Regions from separate parts of the Paenibacillus xanthanilyticus genome, predicted to be linked through region 2. Evidence: a T-box and tRNA genes for the amino acid it is inferred to sense, from the RefSeq annotation. Region 2 holds a T-box; the other holds one or more tRNA genes.

Region 1 (10,573 bases), on a different contig from region 2:
ACCGCACCATTATGCGGAAGTGGCTCAGCGGTAGAGCATCGCCTTGCCAAGGCGAGGGTCGCGGGTTCGATTCCCGTCTTCCGCTCCATAAATACGCGCCCTTAGCTCAGCTGGATAGAGCGTTTGACTACGAATCAAAAGGTCAGGAGTTCGAATCTCTTAGGGCGCGCCATTTTATAACGGGATGTAGCTCAGCTTGGTAGAGCACCTGGTTTGGGACCAGGGGGTCGCATGTTCGAATCGTGTCATCCCGACCATCTTTTCAAAGCATGGAATACATAATCTACGCCGATCGCCTCTGGGTGATCGGTTTTTTGATATTTCGGACGTATGCAAGTTTCACGGAATGGAGCGTGGTAAGGATGACGGTTAATGTCCTTCGCATCTATAATATCGTCTATTTTTCGCTGTTTGCGATTTTTCTTTCTTTTCTGCCTGTGTATTTGTCTTCGATCGGGTTATCCAAGACGGAGATCGGCCTGCTCATTGGATTAGGCGGTTTCGTGGGGATGGTCGCGCAACCGATGTGGGGGATGCTTAGCGACCGCTTGCGAACGGTCAAGAAAGTATTGCTGCTGCTCCTTTTGCTGTCGGTCATCGTGGGAACCGTTTTGTTTCAATCGCAGCAATTGCTTCCGCTGTACGGACTCGTTGTGCTCATGTACGTATTCTTTATGCCAACGGACCCGCTGATGGAAAGTTTGAACGTGCAGGTCGCTCAACGACAAGGCGTTGCCTTCGGTTCGATCCGTATGTTTGGCGCGCTCGGCTATGCGGCGGCTTCGATGATCGTGGGGTACGCAGGCGAAGCAGGCGGTACATCGTCCTATGTTTATTTATTCGTCGGTTACGGGGCGCTGGCGCTTCTTCTCGGCTTTCTGCTGCCAGATGCTCCTGTTAGTGCGAAAGTGACGCGCCAAGGCGATTTAAAGGCCTTTCTGAAGGCGAGAAAGACCTTGTTATTCTTTACGCTGATCCTCATTATCTCGATCCCGCACCGCATGAACGATATTTTTATCGGTTTGTATGTGGAGTATCTTGGCGGGAGCACGGTACAGGTGGGCTACAGTTGGACGGTGATGACCGCGGTAGAGGTGCTGTTCTTCGCGATAAGCGGGAGGTTGATCAAACCAGGTCGAGAAATGGCTGTCATCACGTTTGCGGCGGGGTGTTACGCGATCCGCTTCTTATTGAGCGGATTGGCTTCGACACCAGGTGCGGTCGTCTGGCTGCAAATCATGCAGGGTGTATCGTTCGTCCTCTTCTACGGCGCAGCGATACAATTTTTATATCGCATCATTCCGGAAGAATGGAAGGCGACGGGCCAGACGCTCTTGGCCGTGCTGTTTTTCGGCATCTCGGGCGTTGTCGGCTCTACTGCCGGCGGCTGGCTGTTCGATCACATTGGCGGAGAAAAGGTGTATCTTCTCATGTCGGCGCTGGCATTCATCGGTGTTCTATTTAGCGTGGCCGTTCGGAGGTCGATCGAAGAAAAGCCCGGTTCGGAGACCGAAGCGAAGATCTAAGCGGAGCGAGAGCCGATCAGGATGCGGAATACGACGAATTTTTACGTCATACCGCAAAATCTTAATATTTTTCTCGAAAAGTATTGCCAAGTACTTGAAACGTATGTTATATTACTATTCGTTCGTGTGAAACGAACATAATAGTAAGGCCCGTTGGTCAAGGGGTTAAGACACCTCCCTTTCACGGAGGTAACAGGGGTTCGAATCCCCTACGGGTCACCATTTATTTATCGCGGGGTGGAGCAGCTCGGTAGCTCGTCGGGCTCATAACCCGAAGGCCGCAGGTTCAAATCCTGCCCCCGCAACCAATTCTTCATGCGGAGCCGTGGTGTAGAGGCCTAACATGCCTGCCTGTCACGCAGGAGACCGCGGGTTCGAATCCCGTCGGCTCCGCCATTTTTTTCATCATTTGCCGCTGTAGCTCAATTGGTAGAGCAACTGACTTGTAATCAGTAGGTTGGGGGTTCAAGTCCTCTCGGCGGCACCAGTTTTCATATGCGGTCATGGCGGAATTGGCAGACGCGCTAGATTCAGGTTCTAGTGTCAGCAATGACGTGGAGGTTCAAGTCCTCTTGACCGCACCATATGCGGAAGTGGCTCAGCGGTAGAGCATCGCCTTGCCAAGGCGAGGGTCGCGGGTTCGATTCCCGTCTTCCGCTCCATATGCGAAACGAACGTTCAGCGAGATGCTGAACGTTTTTTGTTTTTTTATGTAGGCAACGACATCATAGTGGCGCAGCGACAACAGGGTTGGTGGCCGGGAAAACAAAGCATGCGTATTCTCCTGAGGGATCAGTCTTGGATAATACGGGAGCAGCACGAAGAGCCTCCTTCTTGAGGAAGGAAGGCTTCGTGCGTTTCAAGTGTCGGTTGATTTAAGTAGGGAAATTTAACGTCAGCCGACGAAAGCGCGAAGGCGTGGATCCGGTAACGGCCTTGAACTTTTTGTGAAAATAGGGCAAGCTCTCGAAGCCGCATTGCGCGGCGATGTCGCTGATTTTATCATCGGTGCGGGTAAGGAGTTCTTTGGCGCTAAGGATGCGTTTGGTAAGAATGTACTCCGTGACGTTCATGCCGGTCAGCTGCTTGAATACCCGGCTGAAGTGCGAGGGACTGACGGCGGCTTCGCGCGCGAGCTGCGGCAGATGAATTTCCGCGAAGAGATGCTCCTCGATGTAGTGCAGCGCCTGGCCGATCCAAGGCCATATATGCGGGGGCGGGACGTCGCCGGCGGTAGAAGGCGTCGTATGACGCGCCAGCACGAGCAGCAATTGCTGCAGCGTTAATTGAACTGCTTGCCGGCATCCCGGCCGCTTCTCGCTGAGCTCCTCGTGGATGAGTTCCAGATGCTGCTCGATCGTCTCGCGGTATGTACGCGTATCCAGCTGGTACTGCTTGGCTTGTTTGCTGTGCTCGAAAGCGTCTAGGAGCGAGAACCCGTCTCCGTATACGTTGGGCGGTATGAGGAGCGGGCTGAAATATAAGGCGGTAGCGATGACCGGATCGGCCGCGTCCGGGAGCGTGCGGTGAATCGTGTCGCCGGGGATTAAGAAAAGATCGCCGGGTCTCACGTCGTACAGCGTCTGATCGATGAAGAAGGTTCCGCTGCCGGCATAGATAAAGACGATTTCGTACCAGTCGTGAAAATGCTCGGGCAGCTCGGTTTGCGACGATTTGGTCTCTCGGTAAGCGATATCGAACATGAACGGGCTTCCAGGCTTGATCGGTTTGCGTAATGGTTTCACGTACAGAGGCTCCTTTGAGTCGATTAATCTCGCTTTCTCCTAACATAGCAAGAAAGAGTACAAATCTGCAATGAGAAGCGACTTCTTGGCGAAGATATGCTGATACAATAGAAAAGAACGTCCGTTATGAACCATCCTATTCCACGCAGGAGGGGACTTATGCGTATTGATGCCCATCAGCATTACTGGAAATTAAGCCGGGGCGACTACGGCTGGATCGGTCCGGAGATGCCGGTGCTGTGCCGGGATTATTTGCCCGCCGACCTGCAGCCCGAATTGCAGCGGCATCGAATCGACAAGACGATCGTCGTGCAAGCAGCGGCGACGCTGGCGGAGACGGAATATTTGCTGGAGCTGGCGGAATGCGATGAATCGATCGCGGGCGTAGTCGGTTGGGTCGATATGTTCAGTCCCTCCTATGTTCACGCGTACGAACGTTTTGCCGGACATCCGAAATTCGTCGGGTTCCGCACCATGCTTCAGGATCTTGCGGATTCGTCGGTCATACTCGAACGCGGATATTTGGAGGCGCTTTCTTTCTTCGAGCGGAAAGGCACGCCGATTGATCTATTGGTCAAAACCCCGCAGCTGGACGCGTTGATTGAAGCGCTGGAGCAGGTGCCGCGGCTGCATGCGGTGATCGATCATGTGGCCAAACCGCGCATCGCGGAAGGCATCCAGGAGCCGTGGCGCAGCCAAATGGCGGCGATCGGCGCGATGCCGAATATATACTGCAAGCTATCGGGGATGGTGACCGAAGCGGATCATGAGCGCTGGAAGCCGGAACAGCTGGAGCCTTACATTCGCCATGTGCTGGAGCAATTCGGACCGGACCGCGTCATGTTCGGCAGCGACTGGCCGGTTTGTTTGCTGGCGGGCAGCTATACCGACGTCATGCATGCGCTGGAGTGTGCTTTGCCGGAGACATGGACGTCCGAGGAACGGGAGAAGCTGTTTGGCGGGAACGCGGCGGCTTTTTATCGGCTGAAGTAAGGCGGGCCCATCGCAGCGAAAAGCCGAGCCAGGTAGGGTAGGGTAGGGTAATGTGAAGTCCTTAGGCGGCGCTTCCGGCTCATTTAATCAACCGAAAACGTCAAGTAGGCTTCTTCCGTCAGGAAGAGGCCTCTTGGCGTTTCAACTCGACTAGCGTCGCGTGTAACTGCTCGGTCGCCAGCCCGTGCAGCACGAGCCGGAAGCCGGCGCGCAGGGTGGTCAGCGGCACCATCGGATGCTTATTGTTCACGAGCGCCATCCGCTCATTGCTGCCGACGATGCGGGAGGCGTAGATGCCGATCGTCTCGTCGAGCTGGAGCGAGTTCGTCGCCCGCCAGAAATCGTTATCGGTCAGGAACAGCTGGTAGACCGGCGTGAAGCATTCGATCGCCGTCGTAAGGTCCATGAAATTCGTCCAGCGCCCCGGCATCGGCTCGATCGGAATACGGCCGTGCGTAATCGCGTCGAAGTTCAAGCGCTTCTGCTTCGTAATTTCCAGCCCCTTCTCGCTCAGCTCGCGGTTCAGATTAATGACGAAGTTGTACAGGTTCAGGTCGTGAATGAGGAACAGATCGTCCTTCACCGGTTCCAGATTCGTCGGCTTGAGCGGATTCAGCTCGATCGCAACGCCCGGTATGTTGTCGCGGATGAATTGCAGCACTTCGGAGCCGAGATAGAAGTGGCGCAAAATCATGAAGTTGGCTTCCGGGCTGACGAACGTGCGCATGCCCCAATACAGCACGCGGTGAAGAAGGCGCGACGAGGTCAGTGCCTTGGGCACGACGATTTTGTACAGCTGCAGGACGATGATGAGCAGCCGGGCGAACGGACGCAGGACGGGGAGCAGAAACTGGCGCGATTTGCCGGAGCAGTCTTTGAGGTAAGCGGCCTTGGCTTCCTCGTTGAACGGGATGCTGCGGTCCATGTACAAGGCGAGAAAAGGATCCGGGTCGCGCTTGTCGTGCGTCATCCGCTCAAAATGGTTCGGTTGTTGGCTCATGCGTTCCCCAGCTCCTCTAATTGCAGCACGTAGAGGCGTGCGGTCGTTTTGGCCGTCTTGACGATGCGCGCCGCCATGTCCATTGTCAGCATCGGGTGGGCAATCGCGGTTTCGAGCCGTTCGAAATGTTTCTCGTCCGAGTCGCCGTGATAGATCAGGAACGACACCTGCTCGTCGGTCAGGTTCAGCTGCGCTTGAATCATTTCGCCCCAGTACCGGGCCATGCGGCAGCCAAGACCCTCGATGATCCACATGGCGCCGATCAGATCGAACGGATTATCCCGGCTGGCCCGCTGGAACAGGTAAGCGGATAGCGCCTCGCTGCCGATGTTCTTCTCGCCGGACTGGATCGCGGAGAGTTCGCCGCCGACGGCCGTGTAGTTGCGCTCGAGAATTTGAAAATCCCGATGTTCGTCCCGGGCATGCGCAATGAACAAGGAACGCAGGTCGATATGCTCGATCGCGATGTAGGAGGCGGCGCGGGCGATCCACTGCGAGCCGTCGATGACCTGCTGCCGAATGTTCTCCATGAGCAGCTTATACAGCTCCAACGTGAATTTGCCGTCGTATAGCTGACGAATAGCAGGCACGCGGGCAAGCCTCTGCTCGAAGTCGATCCATACCTGGACGAGCTCCCGGACAAGATAGGCTTGCGTCGCGCTGGCGGCATCGTAGTCCAGATGCGGCGCTTCCGGCTCCCGTTCCTTCACGAGACTGATCGCCGCGGCCGATTGATCGTCCGCGGACCCGACGACGGTCAGCAGCATGAAGGACGTCTGGAACCGTCCGCTCTCCGGCACCATGCAGAGCACCTGCTCGCCTGGCTTCAGATGGCCGTCGTTCAGCAGTTCCTCGAGCATGATGTAGATGGACGCGGCGCCGGTATTGCCTTTGGTGTACAAGTTGGTGAACCAGCGCTCTTCAGGAATGGTCAGTCCGCCGAGCCGGAGCAGGCGGAAGATTTCTTCCCGGAAGAAGTGCGAGGAGTAATGGCAGACCATCCAATCGATTCGCGCCGGGTCGATCCGTCCTTCGGTTACGAGCTCGAAGAGGCGACTCACGCCGACCTTGGGCATTTCGTTCACGAGCCGGATATCCTGCTTGAGATTGATGGCGCCGCGATCCGCTGCCTCCTGAATGGACGGGTAGTCGAGCCAGCTGGCCGGAGCGTCCGCGCCGGAAGAGACGCCGGCGTACATGCAAGCCTCGTAACGGTCGGCATAGGACATGTTGTCGATCCACTCGATCCGCAGCGACAGGCCGCATGAAGCGGGCTGGCGTTCGAGCACCGCGGCGCCGGCGCCGTCGGAGAGCATGAAGCGCAGAAAGTCGGTGTCGAACGGAATGGGACGATCCATAAGGGCGGCTTGCTGCTCGAAGCGAGTGTGTTTGAAAATACGGCTCGGAAACTCGCTGGCGCACGATACGGCGGCCTCGGTCTCGCCCGTCGCCACGCGCAAGAAGGCGTTCTTCATCGCCTGCATGCCGCTTCCGCACACGCCATGGTGAGTTGCGATGTCCATCGCGGGAAGCCCGGTACGCGCATGTACCATGCTGGCAAAGCCCGGTACGAGGAGGTCGCCCTGCGTCGTTCCGGCTGCAAGGAACCCGATCCGCGAATCGAGCGGTTCATGATGGCGTCGCAGCGCGTCGGCAATGGCGTATTGCGCCATCTCGGCATTCGAATAGAGGCTGCGCTGCTGCTTGTCGATCGCGTAGTGCCGGGTGCGAATCCGGTTTTGTTCCAAGATGCGGCGCATGGACTTGGAGCTCTTGCCGCCGATGCGGCCCAAGTAATCCTCGATCTCTTCGTTGCCGACGGGCTGGCCGGGCAGGAACTTGCCGATGCTGGTTATGTAGACGGAATTCATGCTGAAGCCTCCTAATTTGAACGGGGGTGGGCGAAGCTGGATGGATGCTGTTGCTTTAGTCGTATCATCTAAGAATCGCGCCTGTGCGAATAGTACTATTTCTCTCTAGTACCTGAGAAAGAGGACGAACCCGAGGGGGACCGCGCACAAGGCACTCGCCTTTCTTCTCCAAAACAAGGAAGGTATAATGGGGACAAGAAGCTACTTAAGGGGGCTGTCATCATGAGCAGGTTGATCGTTCGTCTAGGACTAGCGGCGGCGGCGTTAACGTTCGGGCTTGGCGCGGAAATGCGCTTCATAGACGCGGAGGCGCTCGCGCGGAGCACCTCGACGCCGTCTGCGCTCGAACGGGAAATCGCGATGCAGGTGGAACAGCGGCAGCCCGTCATTAAACTAGCGTATACCGGCGACCGCGCCGAGCTATCGGCGAACATCGCGGAGCTGACCCGGCGCGCGATCGAAGCGGATGATTATACGGCGTACGTGGTCGATGCTTATTTCTATTCGGTGCGGGCATGGGGAAGCACCGCCACGGTGACGATGAACGTGCGGTACCGGGAATCGGCGGAGCAGACGCGATATGTCGACGAACAAGTTCGGCAGGCGCTGGCGGCCATTATGACGCCCGAAATGAACGACCGGCAGAAGGTGAAGGCGATTCACGACTGGATCGTGCTGCGATTGGCCTATGACGAGAACCTGGCCAGGTACACCGCCTACGAGGCGCTGACGCAAGGCAAGGCGGTCTGTCAGGGTTACGCCCTGCTGAATCAGCGGATGCTGGCGGCGGCGGGAATCGAGAGCCGCATCGTCGAAGGCCAAGTGGACAGCGGCAGTCACGTATGGAATCTGGTCCAGCTCGAAGACGGCTGGCATCACGTCGACGCGACATGGGACGACCCGCTGCCGGACAAGCCCAGGCAGGCCGGCAGCAAGTATTTGTTGATCAGCGATGAGGAGATACGGAAGGACCACCGTTGGGAGAAAGCGTATCCGGCCGCGCGAGGGGAAGCGGGAACGGTGGCGGCTCCCAAGGATGCGACGGCTGATTAAGCGGGAAAGCAGAAAGCAAGGATGGGGATAATCTGGCGGCAACCGGCCAGGTCTGCTTGGAAATTGACATGGGAGTCGGATACGGATGAATATCGTTTCTGCGTTGTTGTTTTTGTTGGTTTTTCTCGTGCTTAACGCCTGGATAAGCTGGAACGGCTCGTTGTTCTGGTCGGCGATACTGCCGGAGGGCATGATGAGCGCGTATTGGATCATCTATGGGGTGATTGCGGTTGCCTATATAGCCGCCATGCTGCTGCGGCGAGCTCTTCCTTATTGGGGCTACGCGCTGCTGAAGCAGATCGGCTCCTATGGATTGGCCGTCTTGTTCTATGCGCTGCTGCTCGTGCCCGCGGGAGACCTGATTTACGGCGTGCTTCGGCTCGCCGGACTAGAGGCGGCTACGGCGCTGCCCGTCGCGGGCTGGACGGCCAGCGGCGGGCTGCTGGTCCTGCTGCTCAAGGGCTCCTGGAACGCGTGGCGCCCGATTGTAAGACGGTATGACATCGAGATCGGGAAATCCGGCGGCGCGTATAAATCGCTTCGCGTCATGGTCGCCTCGGATTTGCATTTGGGGAATATCGTCGGCAAACGGCATTTGAGACGGCTCGTGCGCAAGGCGGAGGAGTTGAAGCCCGACTTGATCCTGATGCCTGGCGACGTGCTCGACGACAGCGTGGAGCCGTTCGTGCGCGAGCGGATGGCGGACGTCATGCGGGAGCTGCGCGCCCCGCTCGGGGTATACGTCTCGCTAGGCAACCACGAATACTACGGCGGTCATATCCCCGAGTATATGGAGCGTATGAAGGCGATTGGCATCGAGGTGCTGACCGACCGTACGGTATTGGTGGCGGATTCCTTCTATGTGGCCGGCCGGAAGGACAAGGCTGCCGAATCCATGCAGAACGGCCGCCTCCCCGTCGCCGAGCTGCTGGCCGGATTGGACCCGGCCAAGCCGATCCTGCTGCTGGATCATCAGCCCTACGGCTTCGAGAAAGCGGCCGAGGCAGGCGCGGATCTGATGCTCTCCGGCCATACGCATAGAGGGCAAATGGCGCCAAACCATTGGATTACGCGGCGTTTGTTCGAGCTGGACTGGGGATATATGCGCAAGCACGCCATGCATGTCGTCGTATCCTCGGGCTTCGGCACGTGGGGGCCTCCGGTGCGGATCGGAAGCCGCAGCGAGGTGCTCGATCTCCGGGTCACCTTTACCGGATCGCAGGAAAAATCCGGCTAAAGTCGGACGGTTGGAAAACGTTGGCTCGGGTACAATGTAGGTGGACAATATTCTGGGAGGTAGGTCAAATGAGTTTTCGGATCGAAAAGGATTCCATGGGTGAAATCCAGGTGCCGGAGGATCGCCTATGGGGCGCGCAAACGCAGCGCAGTCTGGAGAACTTCAAGATTGGCACGGAGAAAATGCCGCTTCCCGTCATTCAAGCGTTCGCTTATTTGAAGAAGAGCGCCGCGCTCGCCAATAAAGGGCTCGGCAAGCTGGATCCGGCTAAGGCCGATGCGATCGCCGATGCCGCCGACGAAGTGCTGGGCGGACGCTGGAACGCGGAGTTCCCGCTGGCCGTCTGGCAGACCGGCAGCGGCACGCAGTCGAACATGAACGTGAACGAAGTGATCGCGCGGCGGGCGACGCAAATTCTGCGGGAGCGCGCCGGCGAAGGCAGCGTGCATCCGAATGACGACGTGAACCGCTCCCAAAGCTCCAACGATACGTTCCCGACGGCCATGCACGTCGCCGCGCTGATCGCGGTCGAAGACGACGTGCTGCCGGCGATCGATCAGCTGAAGTCGACGCTTATTCAGAAGCGCGACGCGTTCCACGACGTGATCAAGATCGGAAGGACCCATCTTCAGGACGCGACGCCCCTGACGCTCGGCCAAGAGATCAGCGGATGGGTGCGCATGCTGGAGAAGGCGGACGCCATGATCCGGCTGAGCGCGGAATCGCTGCGCGAGCTTGCGATCGGTGGCACGGCCGTCGGCACGGGGCTTAACGCCCATCCGGAGTTCGGGGATCGCACGGCGGCGGAAATTAGCAGACTGAGCGGCAAGACATTCAAGAGCGCCCAGAACAAGTTCCATGCGCTGACAAGCCATGACGAGCTGGTGTTCGTCCACGGCGCGTTCAAGGCGTTGGCCGCCGATCTGATGAAGATCGCCAACGACGTGCGCTGGCTGTCCAGCGGACCGCGCTGCGGCATCGGCGAGATCCGCATTCCCGAGAACGAGCCGGGCAGCTCCATCATGCCGGGCAAGGTCAATCCGACGCAGAGCGAAGCCTTGACGATGGTCGTCTGCCAAGTAATGGGCAATGACGCGGCGATCGGCTTCGCGGCAAGCCAGGGCAATTTCGAGCTGAACGTCTTCAAG
Region 2 (10,573 bases):
GCGTTTCGCTTACGCGAAACTGAGCTTATGCTTTCGATGCTGCGTTTCGCTTACGCGAAACGCTTTAGGAGGTCGATTACCATGAACATCGGATTTATCGGAGTCGGGAGCATGGGCAGCCTGCTCATCGACGCTTTCGTTGCGACCGGCGCGTTGGACCCCTCCCAGATTACGGTCAGCAACCGGACGTTCGCCAAAGCTGTATCGCTAGCCGTCCGGCATCCCGGGCTGAACGCCGTGCCCTCGAACGCCGAAGCGGCTTCGGGGCGCGACATTATTTTTCTGTGCGTCAAGCCGCACGAATATAAGAAGGTCATCGACGAGCTGCGCCACGGCCTCCAGCCTCATCAGCTGCTCGTCTCGATCACCAGCCCCGTCCTGATTAAGCAGCTGGAGGATTGCCTCCCCTGCAAAATCGCCAAGGTCATCCCCAGCATCACCAACTATGTGCACCAGGGCGCGACGTTATGTATGTTCGGCACCCGGGTTGAGCCTACCGACCGCAAACGGCTGCTCGATCTGCTGACCTACATTAGCGACCCGCTCGAGATCGAGGAATGCCATACCCGCATCGTCTCCGACCTGTCCAGCTGCGGCCCGGCGTTCATCGCGTTGGTGCTGCAGAAATTTATCGACGCCGCCGTCGAAGAGACCGGCATCGACCGCGCGCAGGCGACGGCGATCGCTAGCGCCATGCTGCATGGCACGGGCAAGCTGCTGACCGAAGGCGAGATGACGCCGGAGCAGCTGCAGCAGCGCGTCGCCGTGCCGGGCGGCATTACGGCCAAGGCGCTAGCATTGCTGCACAAGGAGCTCGAAGGCGTGTTCAACGGGGTCGTCCGTACGACGCATGCCAAATACGAGGAGGATCTCGTCGTCGTGCACGACCTTTTATACGGCAAAGAGGTGAACGGCACCTAACGCATGCTTTGCGTTAAGCTGCCATTCACCTCTTTATCCTTCGACCGCCGCGTTAGTTCGCGACGATATTGACGAGCTTGCCTTTGACCGCGATCACTTTGCGGATCGTCTTGCCCGCGATCGCCTCCGCGACCTTATCGGACTGCTTGGCGAGCTGCTCCATGTCCGCTTCGTTCGTGTCGGCCGCGATCGAGATGCGGTCCATGATTTTACCGTTCACCTGGACGACGATCTCGACTTCGGCGTCGATCGTCCAAGCCTCTTCATACGTCGGCCAAGCGACGTACGTGATCGAGCCTTCTCCGCCGAGCTTCTGCCACAGCTCCTCCGCGATATGCGGTGCGAGCGGCGAGAGCAGCTGGACGAAATGCTCCATCGCTTCCCGAGGAAGGACGTCCGTCTTATACGCTTCATTGACGAAAATCATGAGCTGGCTGATCGCCGTATTGAAGCGCAGGTGCTCGTAATCGTCGGTAATTTTCTTCACGGTGCGGTGCCATACACGCTTGAACGCGTCCGTCGTCTCGCCCGCGCCGATTTTCGCGCTAACCGATCCGTCCTCGTTAATAAACAGACGCCATACGCGGGCCAGGAAGCGGTACATCCCTTCGACCCCGTTCGTGTTCCAAGGCTTCGTCGCCTCCAGCGGACCCATGAACATTTCGTACATCCGGAGCGTATCCGCGCCGAACTCGCCGACGATATCGTCCGGGTTGATGACGTTGCCGCGCGATTTGGACATTTTCTCGTTGTTCGTGCCGAGGATCATGCCTTGGTTGACGAGCTTGTGGAACGGCTCCTTCGTCGCGACCACGCCGAGATCGTACAGCACCTTATGCCAGAAACGCGCGTACAGCAGATGAAGCACGGCATGCTCGGCGCCGCCGATGTACAAGTCGACCGGCAGCCATTCCTTCTGCTTCTCCGGCGAGCAAATTTCTTTGTCGTTGTGCGGATCGATGAAGCGCAGGTAGTACCAGCAGCTGCCGGCCCACTGCGGCATCGTGTTCGTCTCGCGGCGAGCCTTCATGCCCGTCTCCGGATCGACCGTCTCGACCCACTCCGTCACGTTCGCCAGCGGCGATTCGCCTGTGCCCGAAGGTTTGATTTGATCCACGTCCGGCAGCAGCAGCGGCAGCTGGTCTTCCGGAACCGGCTTCATCGTGCCGTCTTCCAGGTGCAGGATCGGAATCGGCTCGCCCCAATAGCGCTGGCGGCTGAACAGCCAGTCGCGAAGGCGGTAAGTGACTTTGCCTTTGCCGCTGCCGGAGGCTTCCAGCTTCTCGATCATCGCCGCGATGGCTGCTTCGTTGTTCAAGCCGTCCAGGAAGTCCGAGTTGACGTGCGGACCGTCGCCTGCATAGGCTTCATTCTCGACATCTCCGCCTTGGACAACCTCCACGATCGGCAGGTCGAACTGCTTCGCGAACTCCCAGTCGCGCTGGTCGTGGCCCGGAACCGCCATGATCGCGCCCGTGCCGTAGCCGGCCAAGACGTAATCCGCGATCCAGATCGGCACCTTCGCGCCGCTAACCGGGTTAACCGCGTACGCGCCTGTGAACACGCCCGACTTCTCTTTCGCCAGATCGGTCCGCTCCAGATCGCTCTTGTGCGATGCCTTCTCCTGGTACGCCTTCACCGCATCCGACTGTTCGGCCGTCGTAATCTTCGCGACGAGCTCATGCTCCGGCGCGAGCACGCAGTACGTGGCTCCGAACAGCGTATCCGGACGCGTCGTGAACACGACGAGCGCATCCTCTTGTCCGTCGATGGCGAACGTGACTTCCGCCCCTTTGGATTTGCCGATCCAGTTGCGCTGCATATCCTTGATGCTCTCCGACCAGTCCAGCTCTTCCAGATCGTCCAGCAGGCGGTCGGCATATTCGGTAATCTTCAGCACCCACTGGCGCATCGGCTTGCGGATAACCGGATGGTTGCCGCGCTCGCTAAGGCCGTTGATGACCTCTTCGTTCGCGAGCACCGTCCCGAGCGCCGGACACCAGTTGACCGGAACTTCGGCCACGTAGGCGAGACCTTTCTTGTACAGCTGGATGAAAATCCACTGCGTCCACTTGTAATAGTCCGGGTCGGTCGTGCTGAACTCGCGGTCCCAGTCGTACGAGAAGCCGAGCGATTTGATCTGGCGGCGGAAGTTGTTGATGTTCTTTACCGTAATATCGCGCGGATGTTCGCCCGTATCAAGGGCGTGCTGCTCGGCCGGAAGACCGAACGCGTCCCAGCCCATCGGATGCAGGACGTTGTAGCCGCGCATCCGCTTATAGCGGGAGACGATATCGGTCGCCGTGTAGCCTTCCGGATGCCCGACGTGAAGGCCCGCGCCGGACGGATAAGGGAACATATCGAGGGCGTAAAATTTCGGTTTGCCCGCGTCCTCGGTCGTTGCGAATGTTTTGTTCTCATCCCAGAACTTCTGCCATTTTGGCTCGATAGACTGGGGATTGTAGCCTTGCGGCTCTTGGCGTTCTTGTGCCATGACTAGTCCCTCCTGATCAACATAAAAAACCTCCCGCCCAAGCGTATAACGCTAGGGACGAGAGGTTGAAATTCCCGTGGTACCACCCTAGTTAGCGGTTCGGCCCGAAGGCGTCCCGCTCACTCGACATCTTTAACGCAGATGATACGGCATGCTTCGTCAGTCGCCGCGAACGAACGGCTGAATGCGCATGCGGCTCCAAGGCGAGTTCGCTCCTCTGCTGGTACGGCTTCCACCACCCGCCGTCTCTCTGAACCAGCCGTGTACGAAGCTACTGCTCCTTATCGACGCCCATTACATAAAAATGGTTAGTTCGATTATAAAGAAGCAACGGCTTGCCTGTCAAGTTACGATGACTTTCGAGGTCGATCGAGGTCGCAATCGCCCCGCAACGCGATGCCATGCTTATTTCACGCACACGAAGAACAGCCGCTCGCTCCCCGGATTAGGCGCTTCAAATGCGAAGTCCGCGTAACAGTCGACCTTGCTGAATCCCGCCTCGTACAGCGCGTCCTGCAGCCAATGCCGGTCGTACGCGCGCTGGACATGCGTCTCCTCGATGCGGACGTATTTGGCATCCTCCGCCTCTGCGTCCCGCGCGAAAATGGTCAGCTGATGCTCGATCTCCAACCGATCCTCGTCATAGCTGCTTGTCCAAATGTACGCCACGTCCCGCTCGTCCAACGTGAACGGCTGCTCCTCGGCGTAGCGCTCGAGCTGGCTCGGCGCGTGCACGTCAAACAGAAAAGTGCCGCCCGGCTTGAGCGCCGCCCACGTCGCCCGGAACGCAGCCTCCACGTCCGCCGGCTCCGTCAAATAATTCACGCAGTCGCAAAAGGATATCGCGGCGTCAACCGGCTCCGGCACCTCCCATTCGCGCATGTCCTGCTGCAGCCATTGGATGGAGCCGGCGTCTGCGGGCAGCGCACGCTGAGGCAGCGACTCCCACTTGGCCCGGCCGACCGTCAGCATATCCGCGGCCAGGTCGATTGCATACACCTGCTTGCCAGCCTGCGCCAGCGGGATCGCGATGCTGCCCGTCCCGCAGCCTAAGTCCGCCACGACTTTCGGCTCGCCCAGCTTGCTCCAAGCCTCGCTCGCGAACCGGATCCAGTCGGGATACGGCATGTCTTCCATTAACCGGTCGTAAACGAACGCAAATTGCCCATAAGCCTGCATCATGTTCTCTCCTACTTCATCTTGATCGCTCCATTATAGCACTGCGAAGGACGGAATTGCATACAGCCTCTTCCTTGGTTCATCGCGCAAAAAAGCCGGCAAGCCCTCTCGGACTTCCCGGCTCCATGTCGGATACCTGTTAATTCTCCGCTTGCTGTGGGGCTTCGGCGTTGAGCTTCGTCCAGTTGCCTTCCTGCGTGACGATCCCTTCGCGCATCAGCTTGCCGATCGCGCGCTTGAACGCCGACTTGCTAATGCCGAACTTCTGCTTGATGACGTCGGCCGGCGTCTCGTCCGAATACGGCATCGACCCTGCCGGACGCGACTTCAGAAAATCCAGAATCCGGTCAGCGTCTTCCACGCGGCCGACTTCCTTGCGCTGCGACATCGACAGGTTCACGCGGCCGTCCTCGCGGACGAACGTCACGCGGGCGCGAACGCGCTCGCCCATGCGCAGCGGTTGGGTGCGGTCTTCGGCGGGAATGAACCCATAGGCGCCGAAGCCGAGCACGCCCCCGTCGATCAGCACGAACGAACCGATCTTCAGCGTCTTCGTCACCCAGCCTTCCACCCAGTTGTTCTTCCACGATTCCGGCGCGCGGAACGTGAGGGCGGACAAATCTTCCTCCGTCGCGACATTCGCGACAAGTCGTCCGATTTTGTCATGCGTCAGCTTCACGAATACCTCGTCGCCCGGCTGTGGACGAAGCGTCTTCAGCTCCGGCTGCTCGGAGAGCGGCAGCAGCAGCTGCCGGCCAAGGCCGATCTCCAGGAACGCGCCGATGCGCGGGTGCGTGTCCGCAACCACGAGCCGCGCGATCTCGCCGAGTGTGATGAGCGGCTTGCGCATCGTGGCCGCAATGCGGTCCTCCGTGTCATAGAACAGGAATACCTCGAGCTCCGCATCCGGCTTCGGCTTTTTGCCGACCAGCTCCGTGTAGTGCAGCAGCACTTCGCTTGTCCCATCTGTCAAAAAATAGCCGAAGGGCGACACTTCGCGTGCCACCCTTAATTTCGCGAACTCTCCCGCGACGAACGTCATGCGAATTCCACAACCTTCGCGTCAGACCAGAGCCGTTCGATGTTGTAATATTCGCGCTCGTCGCGATGGAACACGTGCACGACGACGTCGCCGACGTCGACCAGCACCCAGCGCCCTGCGTCCGCGCCTTCAATGCCTCGCAATTGCACGCCTTTCTCTTGCGCCCGCTTGCGAATCTCGGTCGTGATCGCCTGAACCTGCGTGTCCGAATTACCGTGGCAGATGACGAAATAGTCCGCCACCAGCGAAATGCCTTTCAAATCCAGCGCCACGATTTGGTGCGCTTTCTTGTCTTCCGCCGCCGCGACGACGATTCGCATCAATTCATCCGCGTTTACTGTCATAGCTCAGCCTCCTGTAATTGTAAGATCAAATCATTGCGCGCGGCCACCGTCAGCGGGAAAATCCGCTTCCCTTGGGCCAGCAAATACGAAATCGTCGAATCGAATCCGGCAATCAGCGCTTTCTCAACACTATGCTCGGCTAATTCGCGAATTTTATGCACGCCGGGGAAATCCCGGCCGGGTTCCATATAATCGGCCAAACAGACGATCTTATCCAACAGCGTCATCCGCTCGCGCCCGGACGTATGATAGCGGATCGCATCGAGCACCTCGATGTCGGCGATGCCGTAATCCCGCTCCGCGACGAACGCGCCGACGGGCGCATGCCACAATTCCTTGTCGAACCGCAGCAGCTCTTCCGGCATGCCTTGCTCCCGGATGATCGCCTCCATCTTGGATGTCGGCCAATATTTGGCGACGTCGTGCAGGATGGCGGCTTGATCCGCTTGGTCCGGATCCGCGCCGAACCGTTTGGCCAAGATGACCGCCGTCTCCATTACGCCGAGCGTATGGGTCCAGCGCTTCGCCGGCATCTCCGCGCTTACCTTTTCCATCATCGTATTACGATTCATAGAGACCGTTCCTTTGGATATAAAAATAGACGCTATCCGGCACGTAATACCGGATCGACAAGCCCGACACCGCCCGCGCGCGAATGACCGTGGACGAAATCTCGATGTGCGGCATCCTCGCGAACTCGACGCGCCCCTGCAAGAACGCGGGCAGCGCCGACGAGTCTGGCAGCGGCTGGCCCGGTCGCTCCAGCCCGATAAACCGGACCCTTGCGGCGAGCTCCTCAATCCGGTGCCACTTCGCCAGGTCGTTCACCCGGTCGGAGCCGATAATATAGGCGAACTCGTGCTGCGGATGCCGCGTCACAAGCTCCGTGGCCGTATCGATGGAGTAGCTGACGCCACCGCGCTTAAGCTCCATATCCAGGACGCGGAACCGCGGTTCCGGCTCGGTCGCAAGCATCGTCATCTCCAGCCTGGCAAGTCCGTCCGCTCCCGGCTCATGATCCTTCAGTGGAGGCGCGTAAGAGGGCACGAACCATACTTCGTCGAGCCCTGCGGCCTCCAGCGCGGTCTGCGCGGCTATCAAATGGCCGACATGGATCGGATCGAACGTGCCGCCCATAATGCCGACTTTCAACATGTTCGGTTAGCCTCCCTAGCGAAGCGGCGCTCGCCCTTGCAAACGCGCCTAGTCAAGCTTATGGCAGCTCGATCGTTTTATTCTCTTTGGATTCTTTGTAAAGGACGATCGTCTTGCCGATGACCTGTACGAGCTCCGCGCCCGCTTCGTCCGCGATCCATTGGCCAACTTCCTTCGGATCTTCGGTCGAGTTGTTGAGCACCGATACTTTGATCAGCTCGCGCACTTCGATCGCTTCGGCGACGTGACGCACCAAATTGTCGTTGGCGCCGCCCTTGCCTACTTGGAAAATCGGGTTAAGATGGTGCGCCTGCGAGCGCAAGAAACGCTTCTGTTTGCCTGTCAACATGTGCTGGATTCCTTCTTTCCGTTAATAAAAGCTTGCTTCTGCCTAGCCGGTCGCGGTTGCGCCCAGCGCGTCGAGCACGGCCTCGCGCATCGCCGCCACCGGCGCGTCCACGCCCGTCCAATATTCGAACGCGTAGGCCCCTTGATAAATAAACATGCCCAGTCCGCCGTGAAATCGCAGCCCCCGCTCCTGCGCCTCCGCCAGAAACTTCGTCTTCAGCGGATTGTAGATGAGGTCGCTCGCGATGGCTCCCGGCCGCAGCCAAGCCGCTTCGACCGGCGATTCGTCCGTATTCGGGAACATGCCGATCGACGTCGTATTAATGACGATATCCGCCTCGCCGCACAGGGCCGGCAGCCGATCGAGCGCGGCGGTTCGGATATCGGCGCGCCCGTGAAACAGCTCCGCCAACTCCTCGGCGCGGGCGGCCGTCCGGTTGGCCACCGTCACATCGCGGACGCCTTCCTTGGTCAGCGCGTACAGAATGCCGCGCGTCGCGCCTCCCGCTCCGACGATCAGCACCCGTTTGCCGGCCAGATCGGGCTCCGCTTCTTCCTTGAGCGAACGCACGTAACCCAATCCGTCGGTGTTGTAGCCGGTCAGCTTACCCTCGTCGTTGACAATCGTATTGACTGCTCCGATGATCTGCGCGCTCTCGTCGATCGCGTCTAGATGATCCATAATATCAAGCTTGTGCGGGATGGTGACGTTAACCCCGCGGATGCCCATTGCGCGAACCCCCGCGGCGAAATCGCCTAGCCGGTCGCTTGTGACGTGAAAGGCCGTATATACGCCGTTCAGCCCGGTCTCTCGGAAAGCCCGGTTCATCATGACCGGCGACTTGGAGTGCCGGATCGGATCCCCGATCACGCTATACAGCACCGTATGGCTGTCGACGGCATTGCCGCCGGCAGCGGCTTTCGCTTCGTTCCCCAACAAATCCGTTCACGCTCCCATGCGTTAATAAGAATGCCGAACTTTGACGTAACCCCGCGCTAGATCAACGCGTCGCGAAGCATGACGCGGACGCCCTTCGGCGCGTGGACGTCGATGAGCGCGCCCACCTGGCTGTTCACGTGAATCCAGCCGAGCCCGGAGATGAACACGTCCACCTCGGCGCCGCGTTTGACGCTCAGGCGATGCCTCGTCCATGCGGGCATCTCCTCGAGCTGCTCCGCGGTTGGCGGCGCCAGCAGGACCCCTTTATGCTCCGCGAACAGCTCGTCCGCCCGCTCCAGCTTCGTCCGGTGCAGGTTCAAGCCGCTGGCGACGTAGAACGTGAACGACTGTCGATCACCTTCGACGAAATCGAACCGGGCCAGCGCGCCGATGAACAGCGTCTGCTGCGCGTTAAGCTGATAAACGACCGGCTTGATTTCTTTCTCGGGCAGAACCGCCTGGAGCACGTTCCGCGGTACGATCTCGGTCATCCGGTGCTGGTAAACGATACCCGGGGTATCGATTATATCGTGTCCGTCATCGAGCGGGATATGAACGGCGTCGAGCGTCGTCCCCGGATACCGGGACGTGGTCAGCTCGCGCTCCAGATCGGAATAGTCGCGGATAAGCCGATTAATCAGCGTCGACTTGCCGACGTTCGTGGCGCCGACGACGTAGACGTCCCGGTCGCCCCGGTGCTTCGCGAGCGATTCGATGACGTATTCGAAACCGGTGCCGCGCTTGGCGCTGCACAAGATGATGTCCATCAGCTTGATACCCTGCGCCTTGGCCTGCTTCTGCACCCAGTTGCGCAGCCGGTTCGTATTGATGCCTCTAGGGAGCAAATCGATCTTGTTCACGACGAGCAGCACCGGATTGTTCCCGACGAAGCGCTGCAGGCCGGGAATAATGCTGCCCTCGAAGTCGAACAGATCGACGATATGCACAACAAGGCTGTCCGTAGCGGCGATGCCGCCAAGCAGCCTTAGGAAGTCGTCTTGATCGATCGCGACCGAAGCCGCCTCGTTGTAATTCTTGATGCGGAAGCAGCGCTGGCAGATGACAGGCTCCTTCTGGAGCGCGGCTTCCGGCACGTAGCCTGGTTGGCTCGGCGTCTGCGTTTGCAGGGTTACGCCGCATCCGGCGCATCTGCTTGTTTCTTGTTGCAATTTCGTCACTTGCGATCCTCCTCGGGCCATAGCCCTTTTTTGCGCAGCCTGGATAGCGCAACCCGCTCGAGCAAGCGGTTGAAACGCGTCATAATGCCCTCGTCGGCGGGCGATATCGCATGCACGAGGATCGTATACAATCCCATTCGCTTGCCCCCCAGCACGTCGGTCATCATCTGGTCGCCGATGACGGCCGTCTGTGCGGCCGGCAAATCCAGCACCGCGAGCGCGGACTTGAACGCGCGGTTCCACGGCTTGCGGGCGGCGTGAATGAACGGAATGTTCAGCGGCACCGCGAATTTCGACACGCGCGTTTCGTTGTTGTTCGAGACAATGACGACCTTGAAGCCCAAGTCGCGGACGACGTCCAGCCACTTGACCAACTCCGGCGTGGCCAGCGGCTCTTTGGCGCCGACCAGCGTATTGTCCAGGTCCGTAATAATGCCTTTCATGCCCTGTTCCTTCAGCGCATGGAGATCAATATCGTATATGGTTTTGACGCGCATATGCGGCAACAGCCGTTCAAACATGGTTTCGACTCCCCTGCTATCGCTATACCCGAAACTATACCATACAACCGGAAGAGCATGCAAAACTTGTCTGCCCGCCCGCAAGCCCCGCAGTCAGACGCGAAGAACCTCCCTTGCGCAACCGCGGCAAGGGAGGTTCGGACGTGGTCCGTGGCTAAGCGATTCAGCCCGGACGCGATTGCTACATTATTAAGAAGACAAACGCTCGCGAATGGCCTTCGCGTCCTGCTCGAAGCGGGACACGTCTTCCTCCGACAGCGTCGCCCGGCTGTATTTCGCCTTCTCGAACGCGTGCTGCACGCGTCTGAACTCGGGCTGCAAGCTCGAGAAGCGGGACGACCACCGGTCGATGGTCTCGCGCAGCGTCTCGTGCTCGATGCGGTCGTATCCTTTGCGGCGGCAAAAGCGAAGCAGCCGCTCCGTCTCGCGGACGACGCGCTCGTTGGCGTTC

Evidence for each region. A T-box is a leader RNA that pairs with one kind of tRNA and senses whether it is charged. The one in region 2 lies ahead of leuS (leucine--tRNA ligase), so its partner is inferred to be a tRNA-Leu.
Region 1: it encodes a tRNA-Leu, which carries the amino acid that the T-box ahead of leuS (leucine--tRNA ligase) is inferred to sense. The anticodon was not compared.

Annotation. Positions count from the first base shown of each region.
Region 1 is NZ_JBHUHA010000002.1:1,008,753-1,019,325, reverse strand. It holds tRNA gene ACFSKT_RS21590 (tRNA-Leu) at 1-9, shown strand, start outside; tRNA gene ACFSKT_RS21585 (tRNA-Gly) at 14-88, shown strand; tRNA gene ACFSKT_RS21580 (tRNA-Arg) at 96-172, shown strand; tRNA gene ACFSKT_RS21575 (tRNA-Pro) at 181-257, shown strand; gene ACFSKT_RS21570 (MFS transporter) at 363-1,526, shown strand; tRNA gene ACFSKT_RS21565 (tRNA-Glu) at 1,674-1,748, shown strand; tRNA gene ACFSKT_RS21560 (tRNA-Met) at 1,758-1,834, shown strand; tRNA gene ACFSKT_RS21555 (tRNA-Asp) at 1,846-1,922, shown strand; tRNA gene ACFSKT_RS21550 (tRNA-Thr) at 1,938-2,013, shown strand; tRNA gene ACFSKT_RS21545 (tRNA-Leu) at 2,024-2,110, shown strand; tRNA gene ACFSKT_RS21540 (tRNA-Gly) at 2,114-2,188, shown strand; gene ACFSKT_RS21535 (helix-turn-helix domain-containing protein) at 2,402-3,271, opposite strand; gene ACFSKT_RS21530 (amidohydrolase family protein) at 3,431-4,264, shown strand; gene ACFSKT_RS21525 (DUF6999 family protein) at 4,383-5,264, opposite strand; gene ACFSKT_RS21520 (3-oxoacyl-[acyl-carrier-protein] synthase III C-terminal domain-containing protein) at 5,261-7,135, opposite strand; gene ACFSKT_RS21515 (transglutaminase domain-containing protein) at 7,358-8,188, shown strand; gene ACFSKT_RS21510 (metallophosphoesterase) at 8,274-9,425, shown strand; gene fumC (class II fumarate hydratase) at 9,494-10,573, shown strand, end outside.
Region 2 is NZ_JBHUHA010000001.1:2,299,647-2,310,219, forward strand. It holds gene comER (late competence protein ComER) at 37-921, shown strand; gene leuS (leucine--tRNA ligase) at 974-3,415, opposite strand; T-box leader at 3,466-3,712, opposite strand; gene ACFSKT_RS09840 (class I SAM-dependent DNA methyltransferase) at 3,821-4,594, opposite strand; gene ACFSKT_RS09845 (CvfB family protein) at 4,734-5,636, opposite strand; gene rsfS (ribosome silencing factor) at 5,633-5,980, opposite strand; gene yqeK (bis(5'-nucleosyl)-tetraphosphatase (symmetrical) YqeK) at 5,977-6,552, opposite strand; gene nadD (nicotinate-nucleotide adenylyltransferase) at 6,542-7,132, opposite strand; gene yhbY (ribosome assembly RNA-binding protein YhbY) at 7,194-7,484, opposite strand; gene aroE (shikimate dehydrogenase) at 7,527-8,423, opposite strand; gene yqeH (ribosome biogenesis GTPase YqeH) at 8,480-9,601, opposite strand; gene ACFSKT_RS09880 (YqeG family HAD IIIA-type phosphatase) at 9,598-10,185, opposite strand; gene ACFSKT_RS09885 (transglutaminase TgpA family protein) at 10,312-10,573, opposite strand, start outside.